Regions from separate parts of the Streptomyces sp. NPDC055254 genome, predicted to be linked through region 2. Evidence: riboswitches for the same ligand, from Rfam matches in the RefSeq annotation. Region 2 holds a riboswitch; the other holds the start of a gene.

Region 1 (4,707 bases), on a different contig from region 2:
AGGCGCTTCGTGCGCTCCGCCCGCTCCCCCTCCGGCATCGCCAGCGCCGCGTGCAACGCCTCGGCCGTCTCCGTCACGTCGTACGGGCTCACCGTCAGCGCGTCCTCGCGGAGCTCCTCGTACGCCCCCGCCCCCGTCGACAGCACCAGCACGCACCCCTCCTCCGACACCACCGGGATCTCCTTCGCCACCAGGTTCATGCCGTCCCGCACCGGGTTCACCAGCGCCACGTCCGCCATCCGGTACGCCGCCAGCGACCGCGCGAAGTCGTCCTTGACCGACACCAGCACCGGCTGCCAGTCCTCCGTGCCGAACTCCGCGTTGATCTCCGCCGCCAGCGTGGCCACCGCGTCCGTGTAGTCCCGGTAGACCTTCAAGTCCTGCCGCGAGGGGTACGCCGACGCCAGGTGCACGACCCGGCCCCGCCACTCGGGGTGCGTCGTCAGCAGTTCCCGGTACGCCAGCAGCCCGCGCAGGATGTTCTTGGACAGCTCCGTCCGGTCCACCCGGACGATGGTCTTTCGGCCCGCGACCTCCGCCCGAAGCTCCGCCAGCTTCTCGTCCACCTCCGGACGGTGCGCCAGCGCGCGCAGCTCCTCCGCGTCGACGCCGAGCGGGTACGCCTCCACGGCCGTCTCCCGCACCGGCCCCAGCCCGCTGCCGTCCGCGCGCATCCTGCGGTGCGTCACCGAGGTCGGGTTGCCGCCGTGGGCGAAGCTGCCCGTCGCGACGCCGGTAGGGGAGTCCGTGCTCGCGCCCGTGATGAAGTTGACGCCCCACCGCTCGGTGTGGAAGCCGAGCCGGTCCGCCCCGAGCATGCCCCACAGCAGTTGCTCCCGGATGTCGTCCGGCAGCATGCCCATGAACTCCGGGGACGCCCACGGAGTGTGCGTGAAGTGCCCGATCCGCAGGTCCGGCCGCAGTGCGCGCAGCTCGCCCGGGGCCAGCGCCAGGTGGTAGTCCTGCACGAGGACGGCCGCGCCCGGCGCCGCCTCCTCGGCGAGGGCCTCGGCGAAGGCCCGGTTGTACGCCACGTACGAGTCCCAGCGGCGCCGGAACTCCGCGTCGAAGACCGGCTCGCGCGGGACGTCGTACAGGTGGTGGTGGGTGAACCAGAGCACCGAGTTCGCGATGCCGTTGTAGGCGTCGTCGTACACCGTGGGATCGATGTCCAGCATCCGGACACCCGGCTCCGCGACGCCCCGCCGAACCGCCTCCCGGTCCGCCTCCGACAGGGCCGCGCAGATCCACAGGGCGCCTGGTTGCTCCGCGAGCGCGGCGGAGAGCCCCGAGACGAGCCCGCCCCCGCCGCGCCGGGCGGTGAGCGTGCCGTCGGGGGCGAGGGCGTAGGAGAGCGGGCCGCGGTTGGCTGCGACGAGTACCTGAGAAGCCATGCCGCCAACCTAGCCCCGACCGCCCTCGCTCAAACGTGTGGACGGAGCCGGCCGGGGGCCCGGACCGGCTCGCGCCGGGCGCCGAGGGAGCCGGTTCAGGCCACGCGGCGCACGGCGTACTCCGGGATCTCCCGCATCGGCGGCCGCTCCTCTGTGTCCACCGCGTACGTCCGCGCAACGAACCCGTCCGGTCCCCGCTCGAACTGCGTCAGCTCCGGCCGTACGAGGTGCCCGCGCGAGAGCCGCAACTGCGCCGTGCGGTAGATCGCGGCGGCCATCCGGCCCAGCGCCTGCCCGTCCTGATGGCGGTGGACCCGTACGCCCACGTCCACCTGGGCCAGCGCGTCCAGCCCGACCGTGTGCAGCGCGTCCACCAGCAGGCCGAGCTCGACCCCGTACCCGACGGGGAACGGCAGCCGCTCCAGCAGCGAGCGCCGCACCGCGTACTCGCCGCCCAGCGGCTGCACGAAGCCGGCCAGCCGCGGCCAGTGCAGGTTCAGCAGCGGGCGGGCCACCAGCTCGGTCACCCGGCCGCCCTGGCCCGGGGCGTCGCCCAGCGGGCGGTCGTACATCGCCTTGACGAACTGCACACCGGGGTCGGTCAGCAGCGGTCCCACGATCCCGGAGACGAACGAGGCCGAGAAGTCCCGCAGATCGGCGTCGACGAAGCAGACCACGTCCCCGGTGGTGGCCAGCAGCGAGCGCCACAGCACCTCGCCCTTGCCGGGCAGTGGGGGGATCCTCGGGAGGAGCGCGTCGCGGTGCACGACCCGGGCGCCGGCCTTCGCCGCGACCTCCGCCGTGCGGTCCTCGGAGCCCGAGTCGATCACGACCAGCTCGTCCACCAGCGGCACCGGCAGGCCCTCGATCAGATCGCGCCGGATGACCTCGACGATGGCGCCGACCGTCGCCTCCTCGTCGAGCGCGGGCAGCACCACGCTGACCGTCGTGCCGGCCGCCCGTTTCCGGTCGAGCAGCTGGTCGAGCGGTCGGTCGGCGGCGGACCAGGAGCGGTCGGCCAGCCAGCGCTCCACCTCTTCCAGCACTCTCAGCACTCCCTGCGTCGATCCCTTTGGGGTGAAATATGATCCATCTCGCGGTTCGGACGGCTGTCTCAACCACCCGGACCTTCGGTTACAGTCTTGAACAACGCGAAGCACCGCCGCATGTCGGGGGTCCTCGCGCACAAACGCCCGGGAGCGCCACAGAGCGCGCAGCCCGGTGCCATACCGCTCATCCAGAGGGGCAGAGGGACACGGCCCGTTGAAGCCCCGGCAACCCTCCAGTCGGTTCTCGCGATTGCGTCACGCACGCCAGCGAGGTCCCCGGCTAGGGAAGGTGCCAATTCCGTCTCATGGCGAAGTGCGCCATGGGGAAGATGAGGAGAAAGGGCCTCGCCATCATGGCTGCACAGACTGTCGCCACCTCTGCCGACCTGGTTTCTGTCGACCTCGGACCCGCCACCGGCCTTTCCTGTCGCGAATGCGGTACCCGTTTCGCGCTCGGTCCCGTCTTCGCGTGCGCCGAGTGCTTCGGACCGCTGGAAGTCGCCTACGAGTTCCCGACCGGTACTGGTTCACCCGAAGACGCCGAGGCGCTGCGCGCGGCGATCGAGGCCGGACCCAACAACATCTGGCGTTACGCGCCGCTGCTGCCCGTCCCCGCGGACGTGGCCTCCAAGCCGAGCCTGAACCCCGGCTTCACCAAGCTGGTGGACGCGGCCAACCTGGCCAAGGAGCTCGGCGTCACCGGCAAGCTCTACGTCAAGGACGACTCCGGCAACCCGACGCACTCCTTCAAGGACCGCGTCGTGGCCATCGCCGTCGAGGCCGCCCGCGCCTTCGGCTTCACCACCCTGTCCTGCTCCTCCACGGGCAACCTGGCCGGCGCCGTCGGCGCGGCCGCCGCCCGCGCCGGCTTCCGGTCCTGCGTGTTCATCCCGCACGACCTGGAGCAGGGCAAGGTCGTCATGGCCGGTGTGTACGGCGGCGACCTGGTCGGTATCGAGGGCAACTACGACGACGTCAACCGCTTCTGCTCCGAGCTCATCGGCGACCCGCTGGGCGAGGGCTGGGGCTTCGTCAACGTCAACCTGCGCCCCTACTACGGCGAGGGCTCCAAGACCCTGGCGTACGAGATCTGCGAGCAGCTCGGCTGGCAGCTGCCCGACCAGATCGTCATCCCGATCGCGTCCGGCTCGCAGCTGACGAAGATCGACAAGGGTCTGCAGGAGCTGATCAAGCTCGGCCTCGTCGAGGACAAGCCGTACAAGATCTTCGGTGCCCAGGCCGAGGGCTGCTCCCCGGTATCGACCGCCTTCAAGGCCGGTCACGACGTGGTCCGCCCGCAGAAGCCGAACACCATCGCCAAGTCGCTGGCCATCGGCAACCCGGCGGACGGCCCGTACGTGCTGGACATCGCGCGCCGGACCGGTGGCTTCGTCGAGGACGTCAACGACGAGCAGGTCGTCGAGGCCATCAAGATCCTCGCCCAGACCGAGGGCATCTTCGCCGAGACCGCGGGTGGCGTGACCGTCGGCGTGACGAAGAAGCTCATCGAGAACGGGCAGCTCGACCCGACGCTGACGACGGTCGTCCTGAACACCGGCGACGGCCTCAAGACCCTGGAGGCGGTGGCCGCCGACAGCGGGCAGAGCGCCACCATCCGCCCGAGCCTGGACGCCTTCCGCGCCGCCGGCCTGGCCTGACGACCACTCCCGCACACCGGAAAGGCAGTAGCACCATGAGCGTCAACGTCCGCATCCCCACCATCCTGCGCACCTACACCGGCGGCCGGGCCGAGGTCCCCGCCGAGGGCGCCACGCTGGCGGAGGTCATCCAGTCCCTGGAGCAGAGCCACCCGGGCATCGCCGCGCGCGTCCTGGACGACCAGGGCAAGCTGCGCCGCTTCGTGAACGTCTACGTCAACGACGACGACGTGCGCTTCGAGGGCGGGCTGGAGGCGAAGACGCCGGACGGCGCCGGCGTCTCGATCATCCCCGCCGTCGCGGGCGGCTGACCGGTCCCGTCCGGACGGGACCGGACGGGTCCGGCCCCTGAGGCCGGTGTCCCGGACGCCACGCGAATCCTTTATTACCCCCTCCGTCAACAAGTGGAGGGGGTAATTCTGTTTGGTTGGGCGCGGTAGAGTTGGGGAAGTCCCCTCCGCTGGACTTGCCCGCCGCATATGTACGGGTCGCGTGAGGGTCGACATCGGGTCAATGTGCGAGTGCGGTATGGGGCTTTGGCGAGATATGTCGAGCCCGAGTTGCCCAGGAAGATGCCAAATTTTCACTCTATTTCAATGTATCCGG
Region 2 (4,707 bases):
CGTCTACCACGGCTCGTACGTGCCCATGCAGGGCGTCATGATGTCCGAGGCCTTCGCCTCGACCCTGGACATCAGCTTCGACGTCCGCGGTGGTCTGCTCATCCGGCAGATCCACCACTGGGCGGCGCTGATCTTCGTCGCGGCGATGATCGTGCACATGATGCGCGTGTTCTTCACCGGCGCGTTCCGCAAGCCGCGCGAGGTCAACTGGATCTTCGGCTTCCTGCTGCTGGTCCTCGGCATGTTCACCGGTTTCACCGGTTACTCGCTGCCGGACGACCTGCTCTCGGGCACCGGTGTCCGCTTCATGCAGGGCGCGATCCTGTCCGTGCCGGTCGTCGGCACGTACCTGTCGTTCTTCCTGTTCGGCGGGGAGTTCCCGGGCGGCGACTTCGTCGCGCGGTTCTACTCCATCCACATCCTGCTGCTGCCCGGCATCATGATGGGCCTGCTCGTGGCCCACCTGATCCTGGTCTTCTACCACAAGCACACCCAGTTCCCCGGGCCGGGCAAGACGAACAACAACGTCGTCGGCATGCCGCTGCTGCCGGTCTACATGGCCAAGGCCGGAGGCTTCTTCTTCCTGGTCTTCGGTGTCATCTCGGCCATCTCCGCGATCGCCTCGATCAACCCGATCTGGGCGCTCGGCCCGTACCGTCCGGACCACGTGTCCACCGGTGCGCAGCCCGACTGGTACATGGGTATGCCCGAGGGCCTGATCCGTGCCATGCCCGGCTGGGAGATCAACCTGTGGGGCCACACGCTCGTCCTGGGCGTGTTCATCCCGCTGCTGCTCTTCCCGCTGGTGCTGGGCGCGATCGCCGTCTGGCCCTTCATCGAGTCCTGGGTCACCGGGGACAAGCGCGAGCACCACATCCTGGACCGCCCGCGCAACGTCCCGACCCGTACGGCCTTCGGTGTCGCCTGGATCGCGGAGTACATCGTGCTCCTGATCGGCGGTGGAAACGACATGTTCGCGCAGTACTTCCACCTGTCGATCAACTCGATCACCTGGTTCGTCCGCATCGGCTTCTTCGCCGTACCGGTCCTCGCCTTCATCGTCACCAAGCGGATCTGCCTCGGCCTCCAGCGCCGGGACCGGGACAAGGTGCTGCACGGTCGCGAGACCGGCATCATCAAGCGCCTGCCGCACGGTGAGTTCGTCGAGATCCACGAGCCGCTCCCGCAGGGCCAGCTGCACACGCTGACCCAGCACGAGCAGTACCGGCCGATCGAGGCCGGTCCGACGGTCGACGAGAACGGCGTCGAGCGCAAGGTGAAGCTCACGGAGAAGCTGCGGGCGAAGCTCAGCAAGGGCTTCTACGCCGAGGACAACCAGATTCCGAAGCCCTCGGTGGAGGAGTACAAGGAGATCCAGAGCGGCCACGGCCACCACTGATCCCGTTTGAGGGACTGATTTCGGTCAGTCCTGGCGTCGCCACGGCAAGAGCCCCGTCCAGGGTCTGGACGGGGCTCTTTGCCGTCCCTCGGGGCTGGATAGGCTGGAGCCCTTCCCATTCGACGTGGGCGCGGACACGGGGGCGGCCCACAAGCAGCAGGAGCGGACCATGAACGTTGTGACCCCGGCAGGCGGCGACAGCGTGGCGGCCCGCGGCTGGCCGGGCCTTCTCGACGCGCTGCTGGCCGGCCGGGACCTGCGTGCCGAGGACACCGCCTGGGCCATGGACAAGATCATGCGTGGGGAGGCCACCGACGCCCAGATCGCCGGTTTCGTGGTCGCCCTGCGGGCCAAGGGCGAGACCGTCGCGGAGATCAACGGTCTCGTCGAGACCATGTACGACCACGCCAACCTGATCGAGGTGCCGGGCCGGACGGTGGACATCGTCGGCACCGGCGGCGACGGGGCCAAAACGGTCAACATCTCGACGATGTCGGCGATCGTGGTGGCCGGTACGGGCGCCAAGGTGGTCAAGCACGGCAACCGGGCCGCGTCCTCCGCGAGCGGGGCCTCGGACGTCCTGGAGAAGCTCGGCGTCAACCTCGACCTCACCCCGGCGCGGGTCGCCGAGGTCGCGGAGGAGGCCGGCATCACCTTCTGCTTCGCGGTGAAGTTCCACCCGGCGCTGCGCCACGTGGCCGGGGCCCGCAAGGAACTGGGCATCCGGACCACCTTCAACTTCCTGGGCCCGCTGACCAACCCGGCGCGGGTACGGGCCCAGGCGACCGGTGTCGCCGACGCCAGGGTGGCCCCCATCGTGGCCGGCGTGCTCGCGGAGCGGGGCTCGTCCGCGCTGGTCTTCCGCGGCGACGACGGTCTCGACGAGCTCACCACGACCGCCACCTCGCGCGTCTGGCGGGTCCGCGACGGCAGGGTCGTGGAGCAGTCCTTCGACCCCCGTGACGTGGGCGTCGACCTCGTCGACGTGGCGGAGCTGCGGGGCGCGGACGCCTCGTACAACGCGGACGTGGCCCGGCGCCTGCTGGCCGGCGAGACCGGTCCCGTGCGCGACGCGGTGCTGCTGAACTCGGCGGCGGCCCTGGTGGCCCTGGACCCGGGCGAGGGCACGCTGGAGGAGCAGATCGCGGCGGGCATCACCCGGGCGGCGGAGGCCATCGACTCGGGCGCGGCCCGCGCGGCGCTGGAGCGGTGGGTGGCGGCCAGCAACGCCTGATGTTCGTACGACGGTTTTGAGTCAAGGCCCCGGTCCGCCATTCGGACCGGGGCCTTGCGTCGGCGGGATCATGTGGCAGGATGCTGACCAGGTCACGAGTGACAGCGTTTAGGCCCCGGCTCGCTGTCCGGCAACCCTCCTTCCGTGGCGGGGTGCCCCGGGTGATGACCAGGCCGTAGGCAGCGAGGTCTACGGCAAGCGCGGATCCCTCGACACCAGGGGTCCTGGTCTCCCGAGGAGCTTTTTCCGTGAGCAAGCGAATGCGATAGGGCGACTCCGCCCCTTCTTCAACCCCCGGACCAGGGCCGCTTCCGTGTGCCCCGTTCAGTTCCGGGGCACTCCCCGTACCCCGGACGGCCCCAGAGCCGTACCCGCGTGCGGGCGCACCGAAGCCATTCACCCCTGCCTGCCGGGAGATTCCGCCATGTCCGCATTCCTGAACGCCGCCCCGAACGCCGACACCGCCGCCGCTGTCACCGCCCGCGTCACCGCCCCCGTCGAGTGCGCGAGCAACGCCGCCGAGGGCCCCGCCTGTGCCGAACCGCTGGCGGTCCTCGGCCGGGACGTCACCGTCCCGCTCGTCACCGGCGGCGAGGTCACCTACGCCGCCCTGGACTACGCGGCCAGCGCCCCCGCCCTGCAGCGGGTCTGGGACGACGTGGCCGCGTACGCCCCCTACTACGGCAGCGTGCACCGCGGCGCCGGCTACCTCTCCCAGCTTTCCACCGACCTCTTCGAGCAGAGCCGCGTCACGGTCGCCGAGTTCCTCGACTGCCGCCCCACGGACCAGGTGGTCTTCACCCGCTCCACCACCGACTCGCTCAACCTGCTCGCCGCCGTGCTGCCGGCCGACTGCCAGGTCTTCGTCTTCGAGACCGAGCACCACGCCTCGCTGCTGCCCTGGTCGGACGCCCGCGTCAGCTACCTCGACGCCCCGCGCACCCCCGCCGAGGCCGTCGCCACGCTGGAGCGTGCCCTTGCCGAACGCGAGCCGTACGGTCCCGCGCTGGTGTGCGTGACCGGCGCCTCCAACGTCACCGGTGAGCTGTGGCCGGTCAAGGAGCTCGCCGCCGCCGCGCACGCCCACGGCGCGCGGATCGTGCTGGACGCCGCCCAGCTGGCCCCGCACCACCCCGTCTCCGTGCGGGAGCTGGACGTCGACTGGGTCGCCTTCTCCGGCCACAAGCTGTACGCGCCCTTCGGCTCGGGCGTCCTCGCCGGCCGCGCCGACTGGCTCCAGGAGGCCGAGCCGTACCTCGCCGGAGGCGGCGCCTCCCGCAAGGTGGCCCGGCGCGAGGACGGCGGTGTGGACGTCGAGTGGCACACCACCGCCGCGCGCCACGAGGCCGGCTCCCCGAACGTCATCGGCGTCTACTCGATCGCCTCCGCCTGCCGCGCTCTGACCGAGGCGGGCTTCGACGCCCTCGTCGCCCGGGAGCGCCACCTCGTCGCCACGGTCCGCGAGGGCCTCGCGGAGGTCCCCGAGGTGCGGGTGCTGTCCCTCTTCGGGGACGACGCCCCGCGCGTGGGCGTCATCTCCTTCGTGGTCGACGGTTGGAACAGCTCCCACTTCGCGGCGGCCCTGTCCGCCGAGTACGGGATCGGCGTCCGCGACGGCCTGTTCTGCGCCCACCCGCTGGTCCGCACCCTGCTGGGCAGCGAGCCGCAGGAGCCGGGGGAGTGCGGCGCCCCGGAGGCGGCCCCGGGCGAGCGCTCGCTGAACGCCATCCGCGTCAGCTTCGGCGCGGGCACCCCGGACGAGCACGTCGAGCGCTTCGTCCGCGCGGTGAAGGAACTCGTCGCGGACGGCGCGCAGTGGCAGTACCGCACGGAAGAGGGCCGCTGCGTCCCGGCCGTCTGACAGGCGGCGAGGCGGCGGTGCGCTCCAACCGGTCCGGACCCCGGCCCGAGGTGTCTAGGCGTCCAGGCCGATCGCGAAGGCGGCTTCCAGGTCGTGCTGGGAGTAGGTGCGGAAGGCCACGTGGGTGTCCGTCGCCTCGACGCCCGGGATCTTGCTGATGCTGCCCGGGATGATGTCCGCCAGGTTCTCGTGGCGGGCCACCCGGACCAGCGC

What was found. A riboswitch is a leader RNA that binds a small molecule or an ion and turns the genes downstream of it on or off. The one in region 2 is predicted to bind S-adenosylmethionine.
Region 1: it holds a riboswitch for S-adenosylmethionine, as region 2 does, so the genes downstream of both, thrC (threonine synthase) here and ACWFQ8_RS11130 (aminotransferase class V-fold PLP-dependent enzyme) in region 2, are expected to answer to the same signal.

Annotation. Positions count from the first base shown of each region.
Region 1 is NZ_JBSGQV010000012.1:131,208-135,914, reverse strand. It holds gene ACWFQ8_RS15310 (alpha,alpha-trehalose-phosphate synthase (UDP-forming)) at 1-1,394, opposite strand, end outside; gene ACWFQ8_RS15305 (glucosyl-3-phosphoglycerate synthase) at 1,490-2,440, opposite strand; SAM riboswitch class I at 2,625-2,779, shown strand; gene thrC (threonine synthase) at 2,797-4,101, shown strand; gene ACWFQ8_RS15295 (MoaD/ThiS family protein) at 4,137-4,412, shown strand.
Region 2 is NZ_JBSGQV010000008.1:52,334-57,040, forward strand. It holds gene qcrB (cytochrome bc1 complex cytochrome b subunit) at 1-1,399, shown strand, start outside; gene trpD (anthranilate phosphoribosyltransferase) at 1,569-2,633, shown strand; SAM riboswitch class IV at 2,724-2,840, shown strand; gene ACWFQ8_RS11130 (aminotransferase class V-fold PLP-dependent enzyme) at 3,058-4,494, shown strand; gene ACWFQ8_RS11135 (Lrp/AsnC ligand binding domain-containing protein) at 4,549-4,707, opposite strand, start outside.